2 linked regions of the Spartinivicinus marinus genome follow. The protein of the gene in region 1 interacts with the protein of each later gene in a pairwise test. Links are inferred from orthologs where the notes say so. Each region holds a gene or a part of one and is shown on either strand. Other genes may lie near its edges. The genes, in order: kdsB and OQE68_RS16505.

Evidence for each region.
Region 2: the proteins of kdsB (region 1) and OQE68_RS16505 interact in binary tests that used the Escherichia coli proteins (3 or more experiments, as listed by UniProt). The link is inferred for Spartinivicinus marinus from one-to-one orthologs.

Annotation. Positions count from the first base shown.
Region 1 is NZ_JAPJZK010000001.1:5,559,000-5,573,857, forward strand. What follows is about bases 9,775-12,587. They hold kdsB (3-deoxy-manno-octulosonate cytidylyltransferase), read left to right. Parts: upstream 9,775-10,699; coding sequence 10,700-11,476; downstream 11,477-12,587. Other genes in these bases: lpxK (tetraacyldisaccharide 4'-kinase), read left to right, coding at 9,775-10,466; OQE68_RS24830 (Trm112 family protein), read left to right, coding at 10,475-10,660; OQE68_RS24840 (low molecular weight protein-tyrosine-phosphatase), read left to right, coding at 11,460-11,945; murB (UDP-N-acetylmuramate dehydrogenase), read left to right, coding at 11,945-12,587. Also shown: sthA (Si-specific NAD(P)(+) transhydrogenase), read left to right, coding at 1-1,114; OQE68_RS24775 (glycerophosphodiester phosphodiesterase), read right to left, coding at 1,146-1,874; OQE68_RS24780 (hypothetical protein), read right to left, coding at 1,884-2,171; OQE68_RS24785 (PilZ domain-containing protein), read right to left, coding at 2,168-2,761; OQE68_RS24790 (lipoprotein-releasing ABC transporter permease subunit), read left to right, coding at 2,884-4,128; lipoprotein-releasing ABC transporter ATP-binding protein LolD, read left to right, coding at 4,121-4,822; OQE68_RS24800 (hypothetical protein), read right to left, coding at 4,919-5,230; OQE68_RS24805 (DUF2062 domain-containing protein), read right to left, coding at 5,276-5,815; OQE68_RS24810 (DNA internalization-related competence protein ComEC/Rec2), read left to right, coding at 5,926-8,253; OQE68_RS24815 (MotA/TolQ/ExbB proton channel family protein), read left to right, coding at 8,296-8,928; OQE68_RS24820 (ExbD/TolR family protein), read left to right, coding at 8,925-9,347; more of lpxK, read left to right, coding at 9,447-9,774; more of murB, read left to right, coding at 12,588-12,955; OQE68_RS24850 (Rne/Rng family ribonuclease), read right to left, coding at 13,063-14,858. UniProt on the Escherichia coli protein: Activates KDO (a required 8-carbon sugar) for incorporation into bacterial lipopolysaccharide in Gram-negative bacteria.
Region 2 is NZ_JAPJZK010000001.1:3,680,504-3,695,251, forward strand. The notes cover bases 1-2,703. They hold OQE68_RS16505 (TetR/AcrR family transcriptional regulator), read right to left. Parts: upstream 1,796-2,703; coding sequence 1,205-1,795; downstream 1-1,204. Other genes in these bases: OQE68_RS16500 (alkene reductase), read right to left, coding at 1-1,080; OQE68_RS16510 (MBL fold metallo-hydrolase), read right to left, coding at 1,955-2,703. In the rest of the region: more of OQE68_RS16510, read right to left, coding at 2,704-2,728; OQE68_RS16515 (type 2 periplasmic-binding domain-containing protein), read right to left, coding at 2,894-3,613; OQE68_RS16520 (alpha/beta fold hydrolase), read left to right, coding at 3,853-4,680; OQE68_RS16525 (DUF1244 domain-containing protein), read left to right, coding at 4,716-5,009; OQE68_RS16530 (alpha/beta fold hydrolase family protein), read left to right, coding at 5,141-6,424; OQE68_RS16535 (MlaA family lipoprotein), read left to right, coding at 6,488-7,243; OQE68_RS16540 (hypothetical protein), read left to right, coding at 7,796-8,053; OQE68_RS16545 (substrate-binding periplasmic protein), read left to right, coding at 8,079-8,846; peroxide stress protein YaaA, read right to left, coding at 8,885-9,652; OQE68_RS16555 (PhoH family protein), read right to left, coding at 9,824-11,221; ATP-dependent RNA helicase RhlB, read right to left, coding at 11,952-13,388; OQE68_RS16565 (hypothetical protein), read right to left, coding at 13,822-14,268; OQE68_RS16570 (vWA domain-containing protein), read right to left, coding at 14,607-14,748. UniProt on the Escherichia coli protein: Involved in response to both electrophiles and reactive chlorine species (RCS). Represses the transcription of the nemRA-gloA operon by binding to the NemR box.

The sequences.
Region 1 (14,858 bases):
TAAGCAAGTAAAGTCTCGCACCCAATATTATGCTCGCAACCGGATAAATATTTTATTTGGACATGGGCGTCTTATTGATCAAAACACCGTTGAAGTAGTCCAGCATAATGGCTCGATTGAACAGCTGGTAACCAAAGATATTGTCATTGCTACTGGCTCTCGTCCTTACCGTCCTGCCAATGTGGATTTTAGTCATGAGCGAATCTACGATAGTGACACTATTTTGCAACTGAAGCATACCCCGCGTCGTATTATTATTTATGGCGCTGGTGTCATTGGCTGTGAATATGCTTCTATTTTCAGTGGGTTAGGGGTGAAGGTTGATTTAATTAACACCCGTGAACACTTGTTGTCTTTCTTAGATGATGAAATTTCTGATGCACTAAGTTACCACTTGCGCCATCAGGGCGTGTTAATTCGTCATCGTGAAGAATATGACAAAATAGAAGGTACTGAAGATGGCGTGGTGCTGTATCTGAAGTCAGGTAAAAAAGTAAAGTCAGATGCTTTGTTATGGGCAAATGGTCGTACCGGGAACACTCAAGGGATGGGGCTAGAACATGTGGGAATTGAGCCAAACAGCCGTGGTCAACTGGAAGTTAACCAGCATTACCAAACTTCCGTTGAAAATATTTATGCGGCAGGTGATGTGATTGGTTGGCCTAGCCTAGCCAGCGCCGCATTTGACCAAGGGCGCTCAGCAGCTGGTAATATTGCGGCGAATAATGACTGGCGCTTTGTTAATGATGTACCTACTGGTATTTACACTATTCCAGAAATCAGCTCAGTAGGAAAAAACGAACAGGAATTAACCGCAGAAAAAGTTCCTTATGAGGTTGGCCAGGCCCATTTCAGAGCTATGGCCAGAGCGCAGATCAGTAATGAGCCAGTGGGGATGTTGAAAATCCTGTTTCACCGGGAAACGTTAGAAGTGCTGGGCATTCACTGTTTTGGTGATCAAGCATCTGAAATTGTCCATATCGGGCAAGCCATCATGAGTCAAAAAGGTGAGGCCAATACACTGAATTACTTTGTCAATACTACCTTTAACTATCCCACCATGGCGGAAGCCTATCGGGTTGCAGCACTGAATGGATTAAATCGGTTGTTTTAAGTCTGACACCTGGCCTGGAAGTAGGAGTGATTTAAGCTGCATCTTTAAATAGCGTCATTAACTCACTAGGGCGGTCGGTAATTAAACTGCTGACACCACTAATTGCCGCTAGCTTTCTTGCTACATCCAGATCATTGACAGTCCAGACGGATACGGTTAAGCCAGCTTCTGTGGCCGCTTTGACCCGAGCAGGGGAGCAAAGAGCCTGATCTAAGCACAAGTATTGGCAGCCGAGCTTTTTCGCTGTATGAACGGGCGAAGGGAAGGGGTATTCTGCAACTAACCCTCTGGGTTGCGGGCTTTTTAGACGAGCCAATGTAGTCAGGCAGTGGCGATTAATTGAAGTCAGGATTAAGGTAGCACTGCCCTTATACTGCTGGCAGAACTCATGGGTAGCCTCAGCTACAGCGTAAGCTTCGGCGCGGTTATCCGCTTTCATTTCCAACTGAACACTGTTGACTTCAGGGCATGCAGCCAATAAATCACTGAGTAGTGGTACAGAGCAGGGCTGATCCCAAAGGGGGTGGGCAAACTGAGCATTGAGTTGGCTGAATTCTTTGGCTGTTAAGCGTGCTACTTTGCCACTACCATTGGTGGTGCGGTCAACCGTAGCGTCATGGATTACCACCAGTTGGCCATCTTTGCTTAGCCGAAGGTCTAGCTCAAAGTCAAATATACCTAGGCTAATTGCATGTCGAAAACCTGCAATAGTGTTTTCTGGAGCCTCATCTCGGGCCCCGCGATGGCCAATTAACTTCATAAATGCTAGCTACTCTTGTGATGAACGATTCGCGACACTGTATAGCACCGTATCATTTTCAAAATAGACGGTAAAATCGGCGTAGCGCCAGGTTGAAATGACCGGTTGACCGACGGAGGTTTTCTCGCTGGGTTGACCGTATTTCGCAACTACTGCTTGTTGTTTCATGCCATGGCCTGGCTGGGCTGATTGTTGACTGGCCTGAGCATGTTGGCCAACGGTTAGCTCTTGAGCATTAGTTAAACACGCTAGGCAGATAAGCCCACTGGTAAGGGTAGCCTGAATGAGTGTTTTCATGATGACGACTCCTGCTTCGACTGTTCCAATTGCTGTCGCCTTTGCTTGGCCTGATACTGAATAATGTGCTTGGCCAACAACTGGCGATCGGGCTCAAGTATATGTTCAAACGTGATTCGGTTGTGATAACCAGTTTTAATTTTGTCACATTTTACTATCTTCCCGGTAATCAACAAGCCGGCATGGCTTGGCTGCAATACCAGCTTAATGGCTAGGTATTGATCGACGGGAAGCGGATCAGCTTGGTTAAGGCTCAAGCCGCCTTCACTCAGGCTGACTTTCTGTTTAGGAAGGTTAAGCAATTCGCTACTACAAGATGCTATGGCATTGCCCATCAGTTGAAGGCGTCGATCAATATTCTTTAAGTATTGGGCAATCGCGCGGTTCTTATCATTAATAACTCTCAATAAGTGATGAGCTTCACTTTCTAATGTTTGCAGGTTGCTGGATAAGTGGAAGATTTCAGCTTCATTATTAAAAGGAAAGTACTTGGAGTCTGGCTGGTGGCAGGCATCCATCACCTGGTAACTGATTGCTACAGTGTCATCGATTCGATAAAAATCGCGCCGATCAGCCAGTTCTTCTGGCATAATAACCGCCCTGTTAATTATTTAGTAACTCCATTAACATTTTAGCCCGAATATTTCATAAGGTTATGCTCAATCCTTGAGAATTCACTGGGAAACATCTGGTCTGTAAGGCAAAAAACTTCATGTTCAAACCATTACCGTTTTTTATTGGCTTGCGTTATACCGCAGCCAAACGACGTAATCGCTTTATTTCCTTCACCTCGCTGATCTCCTTTCTTGGTTTGGCGTTAGGGGTTTGGGTATTGATTGTTGTGTTGTCAGTGATGAATGGATTTGACCGAGAACTGAAACAGCGCATTTTAGGTATGGTTCCCCATGCCACTATTACCACGGCTCAAGGCACCATTGAGAACTGGCCTGAGCTGATCAAGCAGGTTGAAGAGTCACCAGAAGTGATTGGGGCAGCTCCCTTCATCAGCACTCAAGCCATGCTTACTCAAAGTGGTCATGTAAAAGGTGCCTATATTCAAGGGATTAACCCTGACTATGAAAGTAAAGTCTCAATTATTGATGAGCACTTGGATGCAGGTAAACTGACTGACCTGGTACCAGGCAAGTTCGGTATTATTTTAGGCGATATATTGTCTCGTCAATTAGGGGTGAACGTCGGTGATAAAGTCACGCTGGTTTTACCTGAGGCATCGATTAACCCTGCTGGAGTTTTCCCTAGACTGAAGCGTTTTAATGTCGTGGGTATTTTTCGAGTGGGTGCTGAGCTGGATGCCAGCTTAGCCTATATCCACTATAAAGATGCCGCTAAGCTGATGCGAATTAACCAAGGCGTGCTAGGTATTCGCTTACAACTCAAAGACTTGTTTAAGTCTCGAGAAGTTGCTTGGCAAGTAGCCAGCAACTTGCCTGGACGCTATTACGTGAGAGACTGGACTCGTACCCATGGTAGCTTATTCCAAGCCATTCAAATGGAAAAAACCATTGTTGGTTTACTGCTAACCCTGATCATTGCAGTGGCTTCTTTTAATATTGTCGCTACGCTAGTCATGGTGGTAAATGATAAGCAATCTGATATTGCGATTTTACGTACTCTTGGGGCAACTACTCGTACGGTAATGGCCATTTTTATGGTGCAAGGGGCTGTTATCGGCGTGCTGGGTACATTACTTGGAGTGATTGCTGGAGTTGTTACTGCATTGAACTTGCCTGCTTGGATCAAAGCTATAGAACATTTGCTTAACATACAGTTTTTGGATTCTAACGTTTATTTTATCAGCTACTTACCTTCCCAGTTGCAATGGCAGGATGTTGGCCTAATAGCCGTTGCTACGCTGTTACTAAGCTTTTTAGCGACTGTTTATCCTGCTTTCCGTGCTGCTAACACTCAACCTGCAGAGGCCTTACGTTATGAGTAGTCATCCAGTCTTAGTATGCCAGGATTTAGCCAAATACTACCAAGAAGGTCCTGCGACAGTTGAGGTCATTAAAAAAATCAACTTTCAGCTGGAAGTCGGGGAGCGAGTCAGTATTGTGGGTAGCTCTGGCTCGGGCAAAACTACATTACTTAACTTATTGGGCGGGTTGGATACCCCTTCGCATGGCACTGTACTGTTAGATAACCAGGATATAACCCTGCTGAATGAGAACCAACGGGGGCTGGTTCGAAATCGTAGTTTAGGTTTTGTGTATCAGTTTCACCATTTACTGCCTGAGTTCTCGGCGGTTGAAAATGTCTCCATGCCACTGTTAATGCGTAAAGAAGTGTCAGTCAAGGAGGCGAAGGCTCGCTCGATTAAACTGTTAGAACAAGTAGGTTTGGGTCACCGGCTACAGCATAAACCAGGTGAGTTATCCGGTGGTGAGCGGCAGCGGGTCGCTATTGCTCGTGCTTTGGTTACTCAACCAAAGTGTGTCTTACTGGACGAACCAACAGGTAATTTGGATCAGCATACAGCACATAGTATCCATCGATTGATGCATGAGCTTAGCCAGACGGTGAATACCGCATTTGTGGTAGTTACCCATGATCTGGGGTTAGCTCAACAAATGGATCGAGTATTGAAGCTGGAGGATGGACAACTGGTCTCGGTTAACAAGTTCCAGCAATAACATCAGTCGTATTTTTAAAATAAAAAGGCCGTTTGAGATCAGACTCACGGCCTTTTGCTTTTTTAGTGAGTGCTTTTTATGCAAAACAACAGGTGCTTAGTCATCATCATCTGTCGTTTGATTTAAATAAGTACTTGGGTCAATTGCAATGCCTAAGGAGCGTTTATCAATACGCTTGATTTTACCAGCCAATTGGTATCGGAAAACGACCTTATCACCGACCTTAACATCAAGCACTTCGTCTGGGCTTAAATAATTATACTCTTCTCCATCGACGGTTAAGGTATGGATGTAGTAATCCGGCATGCCTAACCATTCGTTATGAGGCCCATCGGTCACAATATTTTCCAGTGTGCCACGGCCTTGCTGTTTGGGGTTTTTACGTCTCGAGTTAAAACGTTTATTCATAGGGCATTTACTTCAAGGGTTAAGAAAAGTGTAGTGCTTGAGTCGTCAGTGTCTGTCATGAGGCTGACTTTTCCGCTTTTTTTTTCGGTGTTGCCAAGCTTTAGCAACATGCCATCGCCAATATACACGGATTAGAAAATAACTGACTAACCCCAAGACAACGCCACTAATGATAGAGCCGAAATACAAAGGTTGCCAGATGTTAGCTAGCTGGCTGCTAACCCATTCGGTGGTCAGTTCCATTTCAATATGTAGTACTGGCGTATTGAGTAAGAAACAGCCTACTTTATAGGTAAAGTAAAAAATGGCGGGCATGGTGACTGGGTTGGTAATCCATACTAGTGCGACAGATATTGGTAAATTACAGCGAAAAATAAAAGCCAGAAAAGCGGAGACTACCATTTGGAAGGGAATAGGAATGAACGCACAGAATACTCCCACAAAAAAAGCGGATGACACTGAACGACGGTTTAAATGCCAAAGATTAGGGTCGTGTATTCGATGGCCTAAAAATCGCTGGAGAGATTTATTCTGTTTAATCGTATCTGGATGGGGCAGATAGCGCTTAAATAGTTTTTTGGGCATTGATGGGCTCTGCTAGATAACTACCAATTAAGCAGCCTGTTAAAAAATGTTAACTTAGTGGCCTTCTTAAACAGGCGTATTATGCATTTATTTTAAATGGTTCTCTATAGATGCGTAGCAGTCTAATAGCTTTTTCTTTTGGCTGCGTACTCGTGGCTTATTTACCTCAGCTTACTTTTTGGTATTTGGTAGTTGGTTTAACCATTTTAGCTGCTGTAGTCGTTTTGCGTTGGCGATTGGCTTATGGCTGGCTAGTTGGCTTATTTGGTTTAACTTTGGGTTGTTGCTGGGGGGTATCTTATGGCTTGATAGGATTGGCAGAGTTGCTACCAAAGCCACTTGAACGGCAGCCTTTGCTAATCAGTGGCTATATTGTTGGGTTGCCTCAGCACCGGGACCATGGCTATCGTTTTGACTTTAAAGTGACTCATATTGAAGTTCCAAAACAGCCTCCTGGGACTAATGACATTTTTATGCCTGATAAAGTTAGGCTTTATTGGTATCAACAGCAGCCAAGCCTGGCACCTGGCCAATACTGGCAGCTGTTGGTTAAGCTCAAGCGCCCCCATGGTTTTGCATCCCCTGGTGCTTTTGATTATGAAGGTTACTTATTACAGCTAGGGATTGATGCAACGGGGTATGTCAGAGAAAGTCAGCAAAATCAGTTGTTAGGGTGCTGCCAATGGCTAACGCTATTTGATCAATGGCGCTGGAAGCTAAAGCAACATTACACGCAACAACTATCAGGTGAATCACTCGGCTTGCTGTTAGCGCTGTTGTTGGGAGATCAAACCGCTATTACACCAAACCAGTGGGATGCGTTGAATAAAACTGGTACGACTCATTTGGTTGTTGTGTCGGGGCTGCATATAGGTTTGTGTGCCGTATTGGGAGCGCTACTAGCTTCAGTATTGGTAAAATTGCAGCTGTTACCATTAATTGTTACAGCTAGGGAATGGGCCATTGGCGCAGGCTGGATATTGGCGACAGGATATGCGCTGTTAAGTGGCTTTCAACTCCCTGTTCAGCGTGCTTGGGTAATGCTCACCATTGGTGCTGTAGCCTTCGCAGGGCGCTGGCAGTTTCAACCGCTAAGCTACTGGTGGGTGGCATTGGCTTTTGTATTGTTGTGGCAGCCACTAGCCGTTGTCAGTGCTGGGTTTTGGTACTCATTTGTTGCCGTTGCAGCACTGTTAGTGGCTTTTAGTCATCGTCGGGCTGTCACTGGTGTTACTTCTCTATGGATTAAGCCCCAGTGGATTGTTTGGATTGCCTTGCTTCCACTGTTTATTCACTGGCAGCAAGTGAGCGTTTGGTATTCCCCACTGATTAACTTGCTGGTAATACCGCTATTGGGTTTTGTTATAATGCCAGCTTTGTTGGTTGCGGTATTGCTAGCAAGCTTTTCAGCGTTTGGTTGGACTTGCTTAAAAATGCTCAATCAAGGGCTGGCAGCTGGTGTTGAGTTGCTTGCCCAATTATCAGCGGGTGAACAGACAACATTTGCCTTGACACCTTTGGGAGTATTACTGTTTGCCTTAGCTTGGCTATTACCAGCAGGATTGCCTGGACGGAGCGGGCTAATCATGGTGGGAGTATTAGTTGGTTATTTTAAACCTGAGCCTCCATCACTTGAGGCTGGCCAGTTTCGTTTGACGTTGTTTGATGTTGGGCAGGGGTTGGGCGCATTGATTGAGACTAAAAATCACCGCTTGATTTATGATACAGGGCCACAGTGGAATCCACGTTTTAGTGCGGTGGGTGCGGTAATCATTCCATTTTTAAAACAGCAGCAAATTAACCATTTAGATAAGCTGATTATTAGTCATGCTGATCAAGATCATAGTGGTGGGCTAAAGGAACTAAGTACAGCCGTCTTTATCGATGGGTTAGAGTCTGGTACAGCTACAGAAATCAGACTGGCTCAACCGGTACAACCCTGTCAGGCAGGACAAAGCTGGCAATGGGATGGTGTGGTATTTCGCTATTTGGCGGGTACGCAGGGTAAGGATCGAAATGAGCGCTCTTGTGTTCTGCAAGTGATGACAGGTAATCATCAGCTCCTGCTAACGGGGGATATATCAGCAAAACAGGAGCGTCAATTGGTTACACAGTGGAGGCAACAGCTTAAGTCGTCTGTCTTGGTTGCGGCTCACCATGGCAGTTATTATGCTACAAGTGTATCTTTTATTAAGCAGGTAAAGCCATCAGTTGTATTGTTTTCCGCAGGCTATCAAAACCGTTATGGCCACCCGAATAAAAAATTAGTCAAGCGACTGCAACAGTCGGGAATCCTTACCTACAATACAGCAGATGAAGGGTCAATTCAGTGGCTGTTTGATAAAGCAGCAGAACCAGCCTTAACAATGCGCTACCGCCTTGATTATCCTAGATATTGGTCACAAAAAGTTAGCACTAGGCTATTCGGTCGCTTATAACTTTATGTTAGAGTTGGCCCAACATTCATAAGGGGAGATGTCGTGAAAGAACTCATTGTAGCCGGTGGCTGGCTAATGCTGCCAATTCTTATTTGTTCTATTCTTGCCTTGGCTATTATTATCGAGCGTGCCTGGACATTAAGGCCCTCAAAAATTGCACCTAAACATACGCTAGCCTTGGTTTGGAAATGGATTAAAAATAAACAGCTTGATAGTAAACGACTTAAAGAGCTAAAAGGCAGCTCCCCATTAGGGCAAATTTTGGCTGCAGGCTTAAGCAACTCCAAACATGGTCGCGAAATCATGAAAGAGGGGATTGAAGAAGCGGCTTCTGGCGTTGTTCATGATTTGGAGCGCTTTTTAAATAGTTTGGGCACCATTGCTGCGATCACCCCACTATTAGGTCTATTGGGTACAGTCATTGGGATGATAAAAGTGTTTGCCGAAATTCAGATTTCCGGTACAGGTAATGCGGATGCATTAGCGGGTGGTATTTCCGAGGCGCTGATTACAACAGCTGCAGGTCTGACAATTGCCATCCCTGCATTGATTATGCACCGGTTTTATGTGCGCCGAGTGGATGAGCTGGTGATTGCCATGGAACAAGAGGCCACGAAACTGGTAGAAGTGCTCCATGGTGAGCGTGAAGTGGATTACAGTGAGGTAGGCAAGTGAAGTTTCGCAGGCAACTAACGGAAGAGGTTTCCGTTAACCTCACCCCATTGATTGATGTGGTGTTTTTGCTGCTGATCTTCTTTATGGTAACCACCACATTTACTAAAGAAACCCATTTAAGTGTTGATTTACCAGAAGCTACAGGTGAGCCGGTTGATAATAAGCCTGATCAAATTGAAATTCTGATCAGTAAAACCGGTGAATATGCAGTGAATGCCAAGTCGCTGGTCAATACGTCAATTAAAACGCTCAAAACCGCATTACAAAAAGAGTCAAAAGGCAATAATAAACTGCCGTTGGTGATCACCTCTGACGCCAATGCACCTTATCAGGCGGTAGTGACAGCAATGGATGCAGCAGGTCAATTGGGGTTTGTCCACTTAAGTATTACTACCCAAGAAAAGTCAAAAGAAGAGTAGAATAATCAGACCTTGATACTCTTTACTACTTAATTTAATTAGGCCAGCCTGTTGCTGGCCTAATTTTGTTTACTGCTTCGTATTTAAATTGGTGAGTCCATGAACTGGCTGGTAAATGCCTGGTATCAACCAGATCGTCAGCTGCGTTGGCTAATGCCTTTAAGGCTGTTGTATCAGCAGGTTATTAGGCATAAACGACAGCGCTTTCTTAGTGGGGCAGAGCCTGCTTGGCAAGCACCAGTACCTGTGATTGTAGTGGGTAATATTACAGTAGGAGGTACAGGGAAAACACCTTTAGTCACAGCAATGATTGAGCAACTGAAAGGCTGGGGATGTACCCCTGGGATTATTAGCCGTGGCTATGGGGGAAAGTCATCTTATTACCCGTTAGCTGTTACCCCTGATAGTGATCCAAGTGTGGCGGGTGATGAGCCGGTAATGCTGGCTCAGCTTACAGGTGTGCCTGTAATGGTAGCCCCTCAGCGAGTGGCAGCAGCAAAAGGGCTGCTGAATCAATTTCCTGAGACTGATATCATTGTTGCTGATGATGGCTTGCAGCATTACCCACTAGGTCGTGATATCGAGTTGGTGGTCATTGATGGTGCTCGTGGTTTAGGAAATGGCTATTGTTTGCCCCAAGGACCGTTAAGAGAGCCACCAGGGCGGCTGAAAACAGTTGACTTTGTCGTAGTGAATGGAGATGCACCGTTAGTGGCTATTACAGAGCCTCAGCAGTTAATGGCACTGGTTCCCGAGTGTTTAGTACAAGTCAGTAGTGGAGAAAAACGGCCATTGACTAGGGGCAGTCTTGATGACTTTAAGCAAGTGCATGGCGTCGCAGGTATTGGCAACCCCGCGCGCTTCTTTGCTACTTGCGAATCTTTGGGGATGCAGGTGATTCCTCATCCAAAGGATGATCATGCACAGCTAACAGCAAAAGACGTTCAGTTTGATGATCAGCTACCCGTGTTGATGACATCAAAGGATGCAGTGAAGTGTCGATCATTTGCCACTGCCAAGCACTGGAGTTTGCTGGTGGCTGCTAAGCTGCCTGAAAGCTTTTGGCGGCAGTTAAAAGAGAAGGTTAAACAAGCACAATCAAAAAAGGTTAACCAATAAAGAATATGTTGGATAAAAAACTGCTAGAAATTCTCGCCTGCCCTTTGTGTAAAGGGGAGTTAAAGTATGACCAAGAACATCAAGAGTTGATTTGTCGTCATGATGCTTTGGCTTATCCAATCCGTGATGGGATTCCAGTTATGCTTGAACAAGAAGCGCGCACTTTAACAACGGATGAAAGATTAAATAAGTAATTCAATCACTTATCTTATACTACTGAAGCTATTTCTCTTATGAAATTCACAGTTGTCATACCTGCTCGTTATGCATCAACCCGGCTACCAGGTAAGCCACTATTGCTAATTGGCGATAAGCCAATGATTCAGCATGTATATCAGCAAGCATTGCAAAGCCAGGCTGCTCGGGTAGTGGTAGCCACGGACCATCAAGGAATTGCTGAGGTGGTTCAATCTTTTGGTGGAGAAGTTTGTCTAACTGCGGCTAATCATCCTTCAGGCACTGATCGGGTGGAAGAAGTGGCTAGGAAATTGGCTTTGGCTGATGATGAGGTGGTGGTGAACATTCAGGGGGATGAACCATTGATTCCTCCTTCAGTGATTAATCAAGTAGCTGGTTTGCTTGGCTCGCAACTTGAGTGCGAAATGGCCACATTAATTGAGTCAATTACTGAAGTTGATGACTTGTTCAACCAGAATGTTGTGAAAGTGGTATTAAATGCCCAAGGGGAAGCCAGTTACTTTAGCCGTGCGCCAATACCTTGGAGCCGGGAGCAGTTCAATTTAGCACAGCTACCTACTCAGTTACCTTCGGGCCCATTTTATCGGCATATTGGTATTTATGGTTATCGGGTAGGGTTGTTACATCGTTATGTTAACTGGCCTGTGGCGCCAACTGAGCAACTGGAGTGTTTGGAGCAGCTGAGAGCTTTATGGCAGGGTGTCAAAATAGCCGTGGCACAGGCAGTTGAGGTGCCACCTATTGGTGTTGATACTGAGCAGGATCTAGCTAAGGTGCGGCTGTTGGTAGAGGGAAATGCAGATAATGATTAATGTGATGTTTGTGTGCCTAGGCAATATCTGTCGCTCGCCGACAGCCCATGGCATATTTCAGCAGATGGTTGTAGATGATGGGCTGGCTGACCGAATTCAAGTCGCTTCATCAGGTACCTCAGCTTATCATATTGGTGAGCCGCCTGATGGGCGGTCTCAGCAGGCGGCCAGTCAGCGAGGCTACGATCTCAGCTGGATACGCGCACAACAAGTCACTCTCGATGATCTTGAGGCTTATGACTACATTCTGGCTATGGATAAAAATAATCTATCCGCATTAAAGCAGCTGGCTCCAGTTAATCACCATAATAAACTAAAGCTTTTTATGAGCTTTGCTCAACAGCAGAGCGAAATGGAAGTTCCAGACCCCTACTATGGTGGAGCAAATGGCTTTGCCCAGGTGCTGGATTTAGTGGAAATGGCTGCACAAGGGTTGTTGCAGCAAATTAAGCAGGAACATCCGTTGTAATGACTTTATCAGTAAAGCGCCAGGTAGCCCTGCAATCTCATCATACTTTAGGCTGCCCTGCCTCGACAGAGTACTGGGTTGAAGTGCGTTCACTTAGTGAGCTGACCAAAGCGGTTCAATACGCAAAATCCCACCAATTAACGCTGCTTCCTTTAGGGGGTGGTAGTAATGTGGTGTTTACTCAACACTTTGAGGGGCTGATCGTCAAAATAGCTATACAAGGCAAACAGATTGTAGCTCAGCAAAATGGTCAGGTGATTGTAGAAGCAGGTGCTGGTGAAAGCTGGCATCAGTTTGTGTGTTGGGCGCTTCAGCAAGGATTATCAGGTCTAGAAAATCTCTCGTTGATTCCTGGTACAGTCGGGGCTGCCCCCATTCAGAATATTGGAGCTTATGGAGTTGAGTTAAAAGATGTTATGGAAAGCCTATGGGCATTTAACCAGGAAACAGAAGAAATTAAGCAATTTTCTGTTGATGAATGTCAGTTTGGCTATCGAGAAAGTATTTTTAAGCAGCCGGACTCCCCCTGGATTATTGCTAAGGTCGCCTTTAGGCTAAATACTGAGTTTCAGCCAAAGCTTCATTATTATCCATTGAGCCAGCTACTAGCTGATAAACCAGTAACGCCTGAGCTAGTCAGTGATACTGTGTGCTATATTCGTTCTAGTAAACTACCAGACCCCTCAGTACTGGGTAATGCCGGCAGCTTTTTTAAAAACCCAGTTATTTCCCAAGCGCAGCTTAAGGCAATTCTTCAGTCTTACCCAGAAGTACCCCACTATCCAGCAGCTAATGATCAGGTAAAACTGGCGGCTGGCTGGTTGATAGAACGGTGTAACTTCAAGGGCCAATACCTAGGAGAAGTAGGGGTGCATGATAAGCAAGCGTTAGTGATTGTTAATAAAGGAATGGGTACAGGTAGTGAAGTGATGGCGCTTGCCAGTCAGATTGCTGAAAAAGTAAGTGAGCAATTTGGAATTGAGTTGGAAGTAGAACCAAGAGTTTACTAGGTTAGTTTCAGATAGTTTCTTCAATAGTTTTTCCAGCTTAAAAAACCAAACTAGGAGGGCATGCCCTCCTAGTTTGGTTTTAGCTTGAAGTGCTTAGCCAAGTAGAATCAGCTGGCTTCCTCTGAGTTGATTGTGGACTGCTTAGTATCTTGTCCCTTGCCTTTGTCAGCAGCAGCTTCAGTTTTAGCAGGTTTTGCTTCTGCTTCGCTGGGCGCTTTAATTTCAGTGACCAAAGAAGTTGTAAAGCTGGTCTGGGTTTCTGACTCAGCTTTGGTAGACTTCACGTCTTCAGTAATCTCTGGCTTGAAAGTCACAGCGACAGATTCCTGAGCAGCTGGCTCAGACTGTTTCTTGTCAGCAGCCTGCTTTGCCTGTTGACGGCGCGCTTCTCTTGGATCATTTAAAGCTCGACGTCTCTGGCGTCTTTGAGGAGCAGCAGCTACCTCTGAAGGTTGGTTCTCACTAGGCTGCTCTGATGACTCAGTAGTCGTCGCCAATTTTTGCTTGTCTGCTGGTTCTGACTGCTTTTGTGGTTCAGCACTAGCTTTTTGCTCGAAGCCAGTTTCAGTAACTGGTAAAGGCTGCTTTTCTGTAACTACAGGTTGTTGTGGTTCAACAGGTGTAGTGTTGTGAGCTTTACCCTCAACTGCTTTGGGGGCAGACTTGGGTTGTGCTTCAGCTGTTGCTGGAATTTGTGTGGTGGTTGTCGTAGGTTGAGTCTCGGAGACTGTCTCAGTTACCTGTGAACTGTCATTGTAGTCACGTCCTCGCTGTGATGGGCGATTGCTACGACGCTTGTTGGGTGAGCCGTTTCTAGGGCGACGCTTTGGAGAGTCGCTTTCAACAGTCTGTGTTGGTGTCGCAGCGCTTTCCTGGCGGTCTTGGCTGGTGGTTGGCTGCGCTTTGTCTTCATAGCGAGAGTTTGAGCGACGAGAGGGGCGTTCTTTTTTATAGCCTGTCTCTTCAGTGAACTCTTGCTTGTTATCCCGACTGGGCTTGTTGTCGTAGTCACGGCCTCGGTTTGGTTTATTCTCATAGTCAGAGCGACTGCGGCGACCTGCTGGGCGCTCAGTAGAGCGCTCGGAGCGAGGCTTTTGCTGTTGGCGTTGCTGTTGTGGCCGCGATTGGTTGTAGCTACGCTGCTCCTTAGCGGCTGGTGGAGGTGCTACTTTAGTTTCTTCCGGGCTAAAAATGCCAGATAAAGAACTGACAATAGACTTAAACAGACTTGGCTTAGCTGGTACTGGCGCAGGCTCAGTTGGCTCAATGTTTTTAACAGCTGCTTCAGGTTTAGGTGTATTGCGAACAGTTGAAAATTCAACATCTACTGGTTCTAAGTCGCTGACAATCTCATAGCTGCTTTCAGTTGTTTGAGTTTGTAAGTGATCTTCCCTTAGACGCTGCACTTCAAAATGAGGTGTGTCTAAATTTGGATTGGGAATCACAACCACACGAATGCCATAGCGCTGCTCAATATCTGTAATCAATGAGCGCTTTTCATTTAGTAAAAAGGCGGCAATGGTGATAGGAACCTGGGTGCGAATTTCAGAGGTGCGTTCTTTTTGTGCTTCTTCTTCAACTACGCGCAGGATTGATAGTGACAGTGAGCCAACATCACGGATAGAGCCCTGACCATTACAGCGAGGGCAAACTACGCCACTGGTTTCACCTAAGGAAGGCCTTAGTCGCTGGCGGGACATTTCCATTAAACCAAAGCGAGAAATCCGGCTGACTTGCACTCGGGCGCGGTCGACTTGAAGTAGTTCACGCATCCGGTTTTCGACTTCTCTTTGATTGCGGATAGGGCCCATATCGATAAAGTCGATAACAACCAAGCCGCCAATGTCTCTTAACCGAAGCTGGCGAGTAATTTCCTCAGCTGCTTCTAAATTGGTTTGTAGCG
Region 2 (14,748 bases), 1.9 Mb from region 1 along the record:
ATAATCAGTATAACCTTTTTCATCACCTCCATAGAATGATTCTTGCTGAGGTAGATTAAGTTCGGCGTTATTCTGGAACCGCTCTACTAAATCAGCATTAGCAATATAAGGCCGACCAAAAGCTACCAGGTCTGCATGCCCACTGTTAATGACTTGTTCGGCACTGGCCTGTGTATAAGCCCCGCAAACAATAATAGGCCCTTGAAATACTTGGCGTAATTGCTGGCGAAATTCAATTTCATATGGTTGGCCATTATCCCAAGTGGGCTCATTGATATGAATGTAGGCTATTTGCCGTTTATTGAATTGTTCAGCTAAATAAATTGCCATTGTCTCTGATTCAGTATCATCAATATCATTAAATGCCCCCTTGGGTGATAGCCGAACACCCACTTTATTAGCGCCTATCGCATCGATTAAAGTATCAATAATTTCTAAAGTGAAGCGCGCTCGGTTGGTGATAGAGCTACCATATTGATCGGTCCGATGATTGCTGTTGGTAGACAAGAATTGGTCTGGTAAGTACCCGTTAGCTGCGTGGAGCTCAACCAAGTCAAATCCAGCTTCCATTGCGTTAAGGGCTGCTTGCCGATAGTCGGCGATAATTGCTTGAATTTCAGAAACTGTTAGGGCTTTAGGTGTATCAGTGCTAATACGGGTTAATTTGCCTTCTTGTAATTTATAACTTCTGGCCCCTTCAGCCTTGATTGCTGAAGGGGCCACGGGTGCTTCGTTGTTAGGTTGAAATAGTCGATTAGAGATACGCCCAACATGCCATAGCTGAATAGCCATGCGTCCACCTGCTTGATGAACAGCTTGAGTAATTTGCTGCCAACCAGCTATTTGAGACTGGCTATAAATACCTGGAGTACAGGCATAGCCCTGGCCCTGTGGAGAAATTTGGCTGGCCTCAGAGATGATTAATCCTGCTGAGGCTCGCTGGGTGTAGTATTGTGCCATTAGCTGGTTAGGTACATCTCCTGCACTTGCCCTGGAACGAGTTAAAGGAGCCATGATGACTCGGTTTGGTAGTGCTAAATCACCCACCTGGAATGGAGACAATAGTTGATTGGATGGCATAATATTTCCTTAGTAGACCAGTCGTCTAGTTGTTAGGTAGAAAAAAATGAGGCGGGACTGTATTTTTGCCAGGCCTCAGTACGGTATTTTGGGTTTGTTATTAATGCGTAATAAATATCAAATTTTATTTGGTCAATATACACTCAGTTAAAGCCATAGCGTTGGTAATAGCTGACTTATCTCGTCGTACTTTTGTGATTAGGCTGGCTCCCATCCACTGCTGATAAAGAGTAAATGCTGTATAGTGTGGATCTAAGTGTTCAGATAGTGAACCATCATTAACACCTCGTTCGATGCAGGCAGCTATTTTCTGAATGACTGAATCAATGCCTGACTTTAATATTAAACGCATATCGTCGGATAAGTCAGATACTTCAGCAGAAAGCTTTACTGCCATACATTGTCTATCGCAACAAATGGCTGCCTGATTTTCAAACCAACGCTGCCAATATTCCATTAATAGTTGCTTGCCTGTTTTTTCAGGCTGAGCAAATAGATCTTTCAACAGTTTGTTGTAATCGTCAAAATAACGCTTGAGTAGTTCTACACCAAACTGCTCTTTAGAGCGAAAATAATGATAAAACGAGCCTTTGGGGACATTGGCTTGTGTTAGGATTTGTGCCAACCCTACTGCAGAAAAGCCTTTGCTGAGAATTAACTGCTCACCAGCATTCAGGATGGTTTCTCGGGTATCTTGATGTTCACTACGTGTCATGTTCAAATACTAGCACCTGATTAGACCGGTCGTCTATAAAACTTGTTAGATCAAATAATCATAGTCATTCCTAGGGTTTGGTTATATGGTGTTTTTTGAGGGATGTCTATAATGGTTAGCAATCAATGACTAATAACCTTAGTGAAGAGCCGCTGTCTATCAAAGCTTCCCTTCTTCCCTGGGGATAGAGCCAAACAATATTGAGCGAATGACATTTTGCTTTGACATGTCACCCCGTGTAAGTAAAGTACGTAGGCTGTCCTCATTGCCTAACAGTTGTTGGCTTATGGCTTTTATTGAGTAACCTTTTTGATGAAGATAGCGGGTTTGCCCTTCTAGCTCTATTAAGTAATTAAGTTTATTTTGTAGCGCTTGCTTGCCTTGTTCCATGACTGGGCGGTGAGCACAAAACAAATGCTCAAACTCTAAAGTCACCAATCTTTTCAGGCTTTCTACCGTTTTAGCGAAATCTTCGTCACCCCTAAAAAGTTTGATTTTATCTGCTAAAAATGCATCGCCAGAAAATAGCCAACCTTCATTAGCTTCAAAAAAAACAACTTGGTCATCACAGTGGCCAGGAGCAGGGATAACTTTAAATTGATAATGATCAGTCTCAATAATGTCGTCTAAACAGTCAACTTGAACGGTGGGGGCTTTCCCCCATACCAGTTGGTGATAAAGTTTATATTTAAAGCCTCTGGCCATTTTAGTCGCGCTAGCTGGTGAAGCAAGTACGGTAAACCCTGCATCAACTAAAGCGCTGGCACTGCCAGTATGATCTTCGTGGTGATGGGTAATAATCGCTTTGCGAATCGATTGTTCATCAGCAAACTTGAGTACTCGGCGATGCTTGCTATAAATGCCTGTGTCTATCATGATTCCATCAACAGCATAACATCTGACGGTCATTACTGGAGGCATAAATTTGAACATGGGTCTTCCCATGTGTAGAGCGGTAACTGGCCCAAATTGTTCAATGCAGTCCATAGCGTAGGTTAATACCAATAGTGATTGTATTTTTATATTATATACACGACATAATACAAGGAATATATATGTTTAGCGAATTTTAGATGTATGCTTATTGTTATAAAAGGTTTAAAATTCGACACTTACATTATATTTTTTTCTTAGTTTGTCTATCAATTGTGCTTCGACAGTTAAAAACTGATTAAATATTTTGATAGTTTTTGGGTGTTTAACAGTAGAAAGATAATATGAGCTTTTTATATAAGGTAGTTTGTTATTAAACACTAATGCCTTAGGTGAGTGAATTGTATAATTTAAATGGTACCTTGCAACTGCAATATTAACATAAGCCCCATCGATTTTACCAAACATTACTTGAGATAGTAATTCTATCATTGTTTCGCTTTCATGTAGTTGAATCTGTCCAGACTCAATTAGTTCAGTATATCCCCATGGGGTAAAATTTTTTATAGTTCCCAGGTTTTTTAAAAAAGGTAGGCCTTTAGATTTTATTGCTGGCATAACTATAATACCATCAATATATTGGCTGACCGATTGACTGTAATGTACCTTTATATTTTCTTTTCCTTTTGAATTCCACTGTGGGTTATCAGGGTATTTAAAGTCTATTGATTGTGTTTGCAGTAGCTCTGTATAAAGTTCGCTCACAGCTAAAAGGCGATATTCAATAGTGTAATGATGGGTTTTGGCAAAAGCATCGAAAACCTCTCGTGTGTAGCCAACTAGTTTTCCATATTCATGGCTATAGTGAGGAAAGTAATTGAGCTTTTCTACACCAATGATTAAATGGTTAGGTTCCTTTGCATGGCTTATTCCGATGAGTAACACCCAGCAACATACTTGATAAAAAAAACTGAAGTTACTAGCCATTGTGTTCTACTGCCTGGAGCTTACGTTGCTTATAAGTGTAGGGTTGATGACTGGAATTTTCCTCCAGCTGAAACATTTGTTTGTTAAGCTGGGTCATATAAACATTGCTTTACTCTAATTGCTTCTATGTATAGGGTGAAGCAATTCTGGACTGAGAGCTTATGCAACGTTAGGTGGTTATAGTGGAGGTTTAGAGTATGTTTACGCTATGGTGGCGATTGTGTATCACGACCATCCTTTCGTTTAGCTTATTAGTTGTATCGGGATATCAGTGGGTTCAATTAGTTCAGGCATCAGTGGATGTGAATGCTAATTCTTATTTTATAGGTGCTGAGCCGCAAAGGTTACACTATGTTAAAACTGGAAACTCGGATGCTGCTGTTAGGGTGATTTTTATCCATGGTACGCCTGGGCAGTGGCAAAACTATTCCTATTATTTAGCTGATGAGCAATTGATGACACAAGCAGAGCTAGTGGCTGTGGACCGTATTGGTTTTGGCCTGTCATCAGCTACAGTCAGCCCTTCATTGGCTACTCAGGCAAAACTGCTAAAACCTTTGTTAGAAACTGACAAACAAATCATTTTGGTGGGACACTCATTAGGAGGCTCCCTAGCAACCAAAATGGCTATCGATTATCCTGTCCAAGTAGCGAGTATTATGCTAGTGGCTGCTTCTCTAGATCCAAGTCTTGAATCTCCTCGCTGGTATAACCAAGTGATTGAGTGGCCTGTGATCCGCTGGTTTGTACCAGAAAAGCTATTAAAAGCTAACCAAGAAATATTTAGTTTGGCTAATGAGCTGGAAAAAATGGCGGATGACTGGTCAAAGCTTAAGGCTAAGGTTCATATTGTTCATGGTAAAGAGGATAAATTAGCCTATTTTGGTAATGCTGAGTACGCTGTACAACAGTTAATGGGCAAAGCAGTCAGCTTAAATGCTGTAGCTGGAGAAGGCCATTTTATCCTATGGGAAAACCAGAAGTTGATAAAGCAGGATTTGTTAAGTTTGATTCAGAGGTTATGATAAGAGCTTAAATCTAACTAAATTAGTGAATGAGCATGGAACAAACAGATAAACAAACTGCGGTAGAAGCTGCTGTATTTAGACGACTGGTAGCGCATTTAGATAGCCGCAAAGATGTACAAAATATTGACCTGATGAACCTGGCTGGCTTTTGTCGTAACTGTCTGAGTAAGTGGTATGTACAAGCAGCAAAAGAGCAAGGTACTGAAATAGAGTATGAGCAAGCCAGAGAAATGGTGTATGGTATGCCTTACCCAGAGTGGAAACAGAAGTATCAGAAAGAAGCGAGTGCAGAACAGTTAGCGGAATTTAATAAAACAAAGAAGTGAAGGTAAGCATTGGTTATCAATGTAGTTTGAAATATAGCTAAGTTGATAAAGTGCACGAATAATATTCGTGCACAGTGCGCCTGTTTATACATATGATGGATGACTTCTAAAAGCAACGGATTGTACTGATTATGCTTGTGATAAAGCAAAAACAAAGGTATTTATTGTTATTTCTTTTAATTTCATTCACTTGTGTTACAGCAGTAGCCTCTGAATATGGATTTCCAATTAAAAACCCTTTTTTTGCAACAATAGCCACTTCGCCACCAGAATACCGACCAAAGTTATTGAATGACAGCGAAATTCAACAAAAGACTGTTATTGTTAGGGGTATTAGAGATAACTTACCAAATAACCTATGGGATGTGAAAGACTTTACTGTGCCTGTTGCTTATCAGTCAGAGGCTGCACCGTTAATTTTTGTTATAGCAGGTACTGGTGCCAGCTATAAAAGCCAGAAAATGCAATTTTTGAAAAAGATATTTTATCAAGCAGGTTTTCATGTTGCTTTATTATCTTCTCCTACTAACTATGACTTTATTGCAGCGGCTGCCCCACAAGCGAGACCAGGTTTAAGTAAAACTGACGCAAGTGACTTATACCAAGTGATGCAAAAAACAGTGGCTCAACTTAACGTTAACCATAAAATAAAAATAACGGGCAATTTTTTAGTTGGCTATAGTCTAGGTGCTTTACAGGCTGCATTTGTTAGCTATTTAGATTCGACCATAAAAACCTTTAAATTTTCGAAAGTGGTTTTAATCAATCCACCTGTGGATCTGTATACATCATTACAAGCACTTGATAAATTGGCTTTAGCAAAGGCTTATAATGTCAATAGTGCAGAAGGCTTTTTTAACTTAATGTTTACTAAGTTAGCCGCCTTTTTTGCCAGCCAAGGTTACATAGCAATTGAGCAAGGCCTATTTTTTGATATTCAAGGTTCTGGGCAAGCATTAACTAGAGAGGAAATGGCATTGCTGATTGCTGCCAGCTTTCGGTTTAGTGTGGCTGAGATGAGTTTTGTGGTGGATCAAATCAACAAACTTGGCGTTTATATTGATCCAAAAGCAGAACTGAATATTAGTGCATCTATGACTCACTTTTTTAAGCAAGCACTACTATGTAACTTTCACTGCTATTTAAATAAGTTTGTAGCACCTTATGTAGGGATGCCTTTGGGTGAAATTATTAAGAAAAATAGTTTGAAAGCGTTGAAGCAATACTTGTCTCAGTCAAATAATATTTATGTTATTACTAATAAAGATGATTTTATTTTATCAAATCAAGATATACAGTTTTTAACTAAAACCTTTGGTGAAAGACTAACTTTATACCCTTATGGTGGCCATTGCGGAAACCTTAACTATCAACAGAACGTTGATGATTTATTACAGTTGTTAAAATATAAGTAACAGGTACAACTACCGATACTATAAATGTATATAAAAATGCTTAAAATTAAAAAAAGAATCTTGATGGGTGTTTGGTTATTTGTAAGTATACACTGTTTAGCCGCTGAACGAGAAAATCCTATTGAAAGCCTTGATTTTTGGGGAAATGAAGCCAGAGAGGCTACAATAAAGGATATCAATTTTATAGATGCATATGACCCATTAGAACCGGCTAATCGAATTTTATATAAGTTTAACAGGCAGTTTGATGAAAATGTGTATTTACCCGTTGTATCTACTTATGAGTATTTAATTCCTGAGTTCATTCAAGATAGAGTGAGTAAAGTGCTTGATAATGTTTCTGAGGTGGCGAACATTGTCAATAATGGGTTGCAATTCAATTTGAAAGGGACTTTATACAGCTCTGGACGTTTATTGATAAATACTACCGCTGGTATATTGGGGGCATTTGATGTAGCCAGTTATATTGGAATGCAGCGACACAATGCTGATTTTGGTCATACGCTAGCATTTTATGGAGTCAATGATGGCGCTTATATTGTATTACCCATATTAGGGCCAACCAATCTTAGGGATATGGCTGGGCTCATTGTGGATAGTTTTTTACTTAACCAGGTTAATTGGTTAACAATACCTCGTACTACTGTTAGCCATCCGGCTGTTTTCGCGTTAAATGCTATTGATCGCCGTCATCAAATTCCATTTCGTTATGGTTCACTAGACTCACCTTTTGAGTATGATATGGTACGTTATCTATATAGACAGTCACGTATGTTGAAACTAGAGGTTAATGCTCTAAGCGAACAACGTGAACATTAAAATGAGTTAAGCTTATATATCCTGTTTAGCTCAGCAGTAATAGTAGGTGAAGTAAAAGGAGTATTAACATTGCAAATATACGGTGATATGACTAATATGTCATATTAATTCACCCGTCTGAGAATTGTTACGCTTTTGTTATTAGTGATTTTACGGTTTGGCTGCCAACGAAATTATAGAGATATTACATGGCATAACTCCCTATAAACCACTTGCATTGACTATATACCCATCATGAATGATTTTTAGGTGTAAAAATCATTCGCGAAGAGTATATAACCTTCGCTGAGAGTATTCTTGCTATTTTGTTAACATTTAATTATGGATTGTGGTTGGTTTGTATCCTTTATGAATGGACTATAAGCATTATACTAAAAGTGTCTTTGAATTAAACAGTAATGGGACTTGGCTTCATAAAAATTGTATTCTACTCACCAAATAAGGGGTAGTTTAAAGCGCTTAAGTGGTTTGGCAAATTACTTGCTTTAGTTAGGGTGTATTTATTTTTATCTACCACTAATTTCAAGATCTTTTTGACTTGAGGTGTAAGATATGTACCTAACAAGAGATAATAAGCTAGCTAGTAAGTTCTCAGATAATCAAAGTTTGCCAGATCAGATTATTTTAATTAAAGAGCGATATTCCCAATTACTTAATGATAGTTTTGCTAAATTGCCGGAGAAAAAAATGGAGTATAGCTTATGGTCTTGGTTGATAGTATATGAAGCACTACAGCGAATTTTAGATTATAACTTGCCAGCGAATGACTTTGAGGGTGAGCTGAAAAATGTCATTGATATGCGATTGTAAGTGAAGTTTATAGTTAAGAAAAATAATGGTTAGGCTAATAGCTGTTACTATACTACTTATCAACTCGTGTTATGCTCAAACTGTCATATTGGCCTGTGGTGACTCTGCAAATCCTCCATTTATCATAGGGGGCGGAACAAAGTTGCTTGATGAAAGGCCTGGTGTTTCCATAGAGATGCTTAAGTTAGTAGAGGAGCAGCTAAATATTAAATTGACTTTGTTGCGTTTGCCTTGGCAGCGGGGATTAAAAGCTATTGCTGCCAATAAGGTTGATGGTCTTTTTCATAGTAGTTTTAAACCAGAGCGTTTAGCAATAGGGGTTTATCCAATCCAAAATGGCAAACCTGATATTGATAAAAGAATGTTGAATTGGTCATATGTCTTGTATAAGCTTAATAGTTCTCCTTTGAACTGGGATGGTAAACAGTTTACTGAGCTGAATGGTGCAATAGGTGCTACAAGAGGGTATGCAATAGTTGATCAACTAGTGAAACTGAGTGTAGATGTTGAGGAGGTCGAAAATACCCTACAAAATATGGAAAAACTGGTAGCAGGCCGTATCGCTGGTATTGCAGATTTGGAAACCATGGGTGATTTTATTTTAAAGAAGTACCCTGAAAAATATAGTCAAGTGATTAAAATAAAAACACCTCTTAGAACCAAAGCATACTTTTTGATGTTGTCTCATCAATTTGTTCAAAAAAATCCAAAGCTAGCAGAAGATATTTGGTCTACCATCCAACTTATACGTGAATCAGATAAATATAATGATATTTTGAGAAAATATATGTAACTGATTCACATATAAAATTATCTTATTAAAGGGTTCCCTTATTGCTTTCTGGTGAATACCCACTCCTTGGCAGATGACAAATCTGGTTGATATTGATACCCGGCAAGATCGAATTGCTTTAATTTTTCTGGGTTTTTGATTTTGTTTTTTACTAGATAATTAACCATCATCCCTCGAGCTTTTTTAGCTAAGAAGCTAATCACTTTATATTGGCCATTTTTCCAGTCTTTAAAAACGGGTGTAATGATATCAGTGTCAAGTAGCTTGGGTTTGATGGATTTAAAGTATTCATTAGAGGCTAAGTTAATCAAAGGGCCTTTCACATCTGCTAGCTGTGAGCTTAATTGTTGGGTAATTTGCTCTCCCCAAAACTGGTATAAGTCTTTGCCATTAGTATTTTCTAACTTAGTTCCCATTTCTAGTCGGTATGGCTGGATAAGGTCTAATGGCTTTAATAAGCCGTAAAGGCCTGATAATATTCTTAAATGCTGCTGAGCAAACTCAAATTGTTTTTCTGTAAAGCTTTCTGCTTCTAGCCCAGTATATACATCACCTTTAAAAGCTAATACTGCTTGTTTAGCATTATTTGGAGTAAATGGTAAATGCCAGTTATTAAAGCGGGCTGCATTTAAACCGGCAAGTTTATCGCTGAGCTTCATTAACTGGGCTAGCTGATCGGGACTATATTGGCGAAGTATTTTGATTAATACTTCAGAATGTTTTAATAGCTCAGGTTGAGTATATGTAGGGGTGGTAGGGGGTGTTTCAAAATCCAGTGTTTTGGCAGGGGAAATAACAGCTAACATAGTGGCTCTATCGTATTGTTCTAACAGTCAATCAAGTCTAACGAGCTCTTTGCTCTTGTACAAGAGGTGGCTATCTATAAAGGCGATAGGGGATGTATATCGCCTCTATGACCGTTTATATCTTTCGTTTTAGGTTTGATTGAGTGCTGTTATGCTCCACTAACAATGTTGTTATAGGTTTTGCTCAGCAAATTCAGCTAACAATGATCGTGGGACTCCTCTTAATTGAATATTTCCGCCATAAGCAAAGTTTTTAAAGCGCTCTGTTAGATAGGTGAGCCCTGAGCTGGTTGCGCTAAGGTAGGGGGTATCGATTTGGGCCAAATTACCCAGACAAATGACTTTGCTCCCACTGCCTGCTCGCGTAATGATTGTTTTCATCTGGTGAGGCGTTAGGTTTTGGCACTCATCAATAATAATTAAGCTATGTTGGAAACTTCTGCCTCGAATGTAGTTGAGTGATTTAAAGTGCAGTGGCACTTTTTTCAGAATGTAATCAATACTGCTATGTGTACACTCATCTTCACAATGAAGGGCTTCCAGGTTGTCGGTAATGGCGCCGAGCCAAGGCTCCATTTTTTCTTCTTCAGTGCCAGGTAAAAAGCCGATATCTTCATCCAACCCTTGTACACTACGAGTGGCAATAATACGACGATACCGCTTGCTAGCAACAGTCATTTCTATGGCTGCTGCCAAAGCTAAAATTGTTTTACCTGAACCTGCTGCCCCCGTAAGGTTGACTAGATGAATATCTGGGTCCAGCAGCAACTGAAGCGCCATTGCCTGGTATATATCCCTGGGTTGTAACCCCCAGGCTTCCTGCTGCATTAGGAAATCATGAGTAAGGTCGAGCATAGTTACTTCAGTATCGCTAATCGCTTTAATTTGCCCAATAAACCCTTGTTCATCCAAAATAAACTTATTGGGGTATACCTCAAAAGTTAAGTTGTCTTTGGGAATAATGTGTAATGTTTGTCCTTGCTCTTGTCGGGTAGACACATGATGTATTTGCTCCCAAAATGAACCAAAAATTTCCTGATAACCCTTACTGAGTAGCTCCACATCAGATACTAATTGGTCGTTGTGATAGTCCTGAGATTCTATACCACAACCCCTAGCTTTTAGACGCATATTGATGTCTTTACTGACCAGGATGATTTTTTCATCTTGGCAAATGTGCTGTAGAGAACAAATGTGGTTAATAATGATGTTGTCATTTGCTGGCGAAAGAAAGGAGATTGCTGGATCATTGAGAGGCATCATAATGGCCAGTGTGCCTAAGGGAGGAGATTCATCATAGCGTCGAATGGGCACGCCCTGCTCTACTTCTGCAGGAGGGGCTGAGCCAAGAATTTGATCAATGACGCGTATTGCCTGCCGACAGTCCGCAGCCATGGTGTGCTTTCCTGTTTTAAGTTTATCAAGCTCCTCTAATACTGTAATGGGAATAATAACTTTGTGCTCATCAAAATTCATTACGGCATTGGGGTCGTGGATGAGAACATTGGTATCTAGAACAAAAGTACGTTTCTGGCTCTTGATTAATTCAAGCTGGATGGCATCTACCATAGGTGGGTACCTTTCAGTGCAAAAGACCACTATCTAAAGAACATGTATTCGAAAAGAAACTTGCTCCTGTTTCCTATGTAACTACAACAAGATGGCAGTAGCGTGACTAAAATTAACCTCCTTGTTTTAGATATTAACCCAAATCAGCTAACCCTCAAGGCTTAATGTTGTTTGAAAAAACATCAAAAGATGTAGAAACATTTCTATTAAGCAGGTTTAGGCTGGACGTTAAATTTTTGTAACTGTTGGTAGCTAGGACATTCATACAAGTCATGACGTCTTTTTAGGTTTAAAAAATAACCGAATGTTCATAGTGCAAGGTGTAGCAAATTAAAGAAATAACAAAAAAAGCCGGCATATAGCCGGCAACAGTAGTAAAGTTATTTAAGGCATCTGATAACAGTCTATCTGACAGCATACCCTTAAATAACTGATAGCGAGAGTAGATAGTCAATGCTTGAGTATATGTGTTAACTGGCTAGCTATCGCTCAATATATGCTGCTCTTCTGTTGCCAGAAGTACTATTGGGTTTGCATAAATTGAATGGAGCTGAACACCATCAAGCAAAACTAACTGTATAAATATACAGTATTTTGATGATATGTAAAAGTATTTCTTACTCTGTGTTGATTAGCCTTTTGTCTAATCATGAAGATGAACAATTAATCATAGTTTGCAAGCGATTACTTTAGGTAGTGCATGGTTGAAGAGAGTAAAAGGCAGCAGTTGCTACCTTCTTCTTTGAGGCTTTTTATGGTGGCCTGTTTTTTTATATTGCTTGTGTGGCTTGTGGCGATGGCTTTTGGTAGGCGACGTTTTGCTTTTAACAGGTAAAGGCTTAGTTAAGTAGTTCTCGGGTGGTTGCTCAATCGTTAAAGACATGCCTAACAGTTGCTCTAGTTCTGGCAGTAAAAATGCGTCTGACTCACCTGTTAAGCTTATGGCTACGCCGGTTGCTCCAGCGCGCCCCGTTCGGCCAATGCGGTGCACATAGTCTTCAAGGTCATCGGGAAGGTTGTAGTTAATCACATGACTAATGCCATCAACGTGAATACCCCGCCCAGCCACATCAGTTGCAACTAGAACACGGATTCTACCTTCTCTAAAATCTTCTAAAGTACGGAGCCGCTTTTTTTGGGCTACTTCGCCAGATAATAAATCACAACTAATACCTACCTGATAGAGTAGCTCTTGTAACTTGCGGGTTTGATCACGCCGATTTGCAAAGACAATAATACGGTGAAGATCTTCTTGTAAGATGAGATTGACCAACAGTTTTGCTTTGCTATTTTCTTCTACCATATAAAAATGCTGAACAACCGTATCGGTTGTTACTTGTTCAGGCTCAATTTCTACTTTAACTGGCTGGTAAGTCCACTGATCTATTAAACGAGTCACTTCATCATTAAATGTGGCACTAAATAACAGGGTTTGTCTGTCTCCTTGCTTAGGGGTGGCCCTGACAATTCGTCTAACTTGAGGTATGAAGCCCATATCTAACATACGGTCTGCTTCATCTATAACCAACATCTCAAGTAGATCTAGGTGAATATCTTGCTTTTCATAGTAATCAATTAAGCGGCCTGGTGTTGCAACGACAATATCTAAAAATTCATTGTGCAAGTGTCGGCGCTGCTTGTCGTATTCCATTCCACCCATAATAGTGGTGACATTAATTGAGCTAAATTTACACAGCTCTTTGGCATCGTTAGCAATTTGCATTGCCAGCTCGCGAGTGGGCGCCAAAATTAGTGCTCTAGGCTCTCCGGCATAACGAGGAGTGGGGCTGGGTGTCTCTAATAGTTGCTTTATAGTACTAACGAGAAAAGCGGCAGTTTTTCCTGTGCCAGTTTGAGCGCGTCCAATTGCATCGCGCCCAGCTAAAGTGGCCGTCAGCACTTCAGCTTGAATTGGTGTACAGTAGCTGAAGCCTAAGCTGTGTATTGCTTGCATGAGTTTGTCTGGCAGCTCAAAGTCATGAAAGCGAGTTTTCCCCTCAGCCTCAGGTACAGCGAATTGGCTGATCTCCCAGCTTGTGTTGTTGGGAGAAGAGGAGAGCTTTTGATTAACGGCTTTAGTGGGTTTATCAGAAAGCTCCTGACTTTCTGGTAAGGAGGGAGAGGCTGTTGTTGTGTGGTGTTTGGGTTTGAATATCTTATTGAATATCTTGATCAAAACTCACCTGCATGCTTAAGTCACTTATCTGATCCTATTTTGTTGAAAATAATACGTCTTTTATGAAAAATCGCCAACTTTTTAACAGCACTTGGCTTGTTAAATGAAGGTTAGCAGAAGCTCGAAATAATTGGCATTGAATGAGTACAAGTAGAGAGCAAGGATAATGAGGGTAAGGATTGAATTATGGCTAGAGATCTTTTGTGCTTTCAGTTGGCCAGTTGGAAGCAGTTGTTCGTTTGCTAGAGGTTAAGTAAGCAGGCTAGGGTATAAATCGTAATAAGTATGAAAATGCTGAAGCCTTTGAATTCACTGAGCCACCTTGAAGCGTCATGTGGCCTGGTGAGATATTGGGCAAGTAGTGTATAGCAAACAGCGTCCCTGCTGATATAGCTCTTGTTGGCAGAGTGCTAAGTGAGTGGACTTAAGCTAGGCACTGAAAGTGCGACTGAAACCCAGCTGCAGGGCTTAGTATTGCCTCTGTGGTTTCACCTATTCGACAAAATAAAAAGGGTTGCTTGATGGTATCTTGCTGATACTCAGCAATGACCTCTATTTTGCCTACCAGTTCTCTGCTGAAATTAGCTTTTTCCTCAATAGGAATACGGTATTCAGTATGCTCTGGACCACCAATACGCTTTACTTCAAATTGCTCAAGGTAGCTACAGGCAATCTCAAGCCTAATAACATAGGCGTGGCCATGCTTAGGCAAGTACCACTCTTTTGCTATTTGTTTTGCAAATGATTCATGTAATTGTGGGTAAAAAAACTTTTGGCCAAAGACATGAGATGGTATTTGACTAAATTCAAGTTTTTTTAGTGCTTCAAATTGATCAGGCCCAATTGGCCGAAAAAGCGCTGTTGTTTTCATTGTGTGCCTGTCTGGAACAAGGTTCTCTTCCATTAGCTTGTAGTAAGTAGTATAGGGAATACGTATTAAAGTGCTGTGCGGCTGTTAATATTTTTTTATTGCCAAAATGAAATTATGTTTAAACTTGTTGCTAATTCTCACACTCATTTTACTTGACTAAACACTTAAGTTGTCTGGACTATGTAGCTGTTAACTGTATTGGAATGTAGTGATGGTTATAAGTTTAGTGCTTTTTATTAACATATACCTCCTACATATAAGTTTTAGTGGCTAGCTTCACGGTAGTAAGTTGGTTTGTTTTGAGTTTGAGTAATAAATCACTATTTTTCGCCTGTAGCTTATAGCGAGTGAGAAAGTAAGGAAGTAGTCGCTTTTGTGGCTTTGGTTAAACTGGTTGAAGTAATTGAGTGGTTTGGTACCAAAGGAAGTGCTAACAGCTGTAAAGATTTATGAGTATTTTCAGCTTCGTTTGAGCCTAGT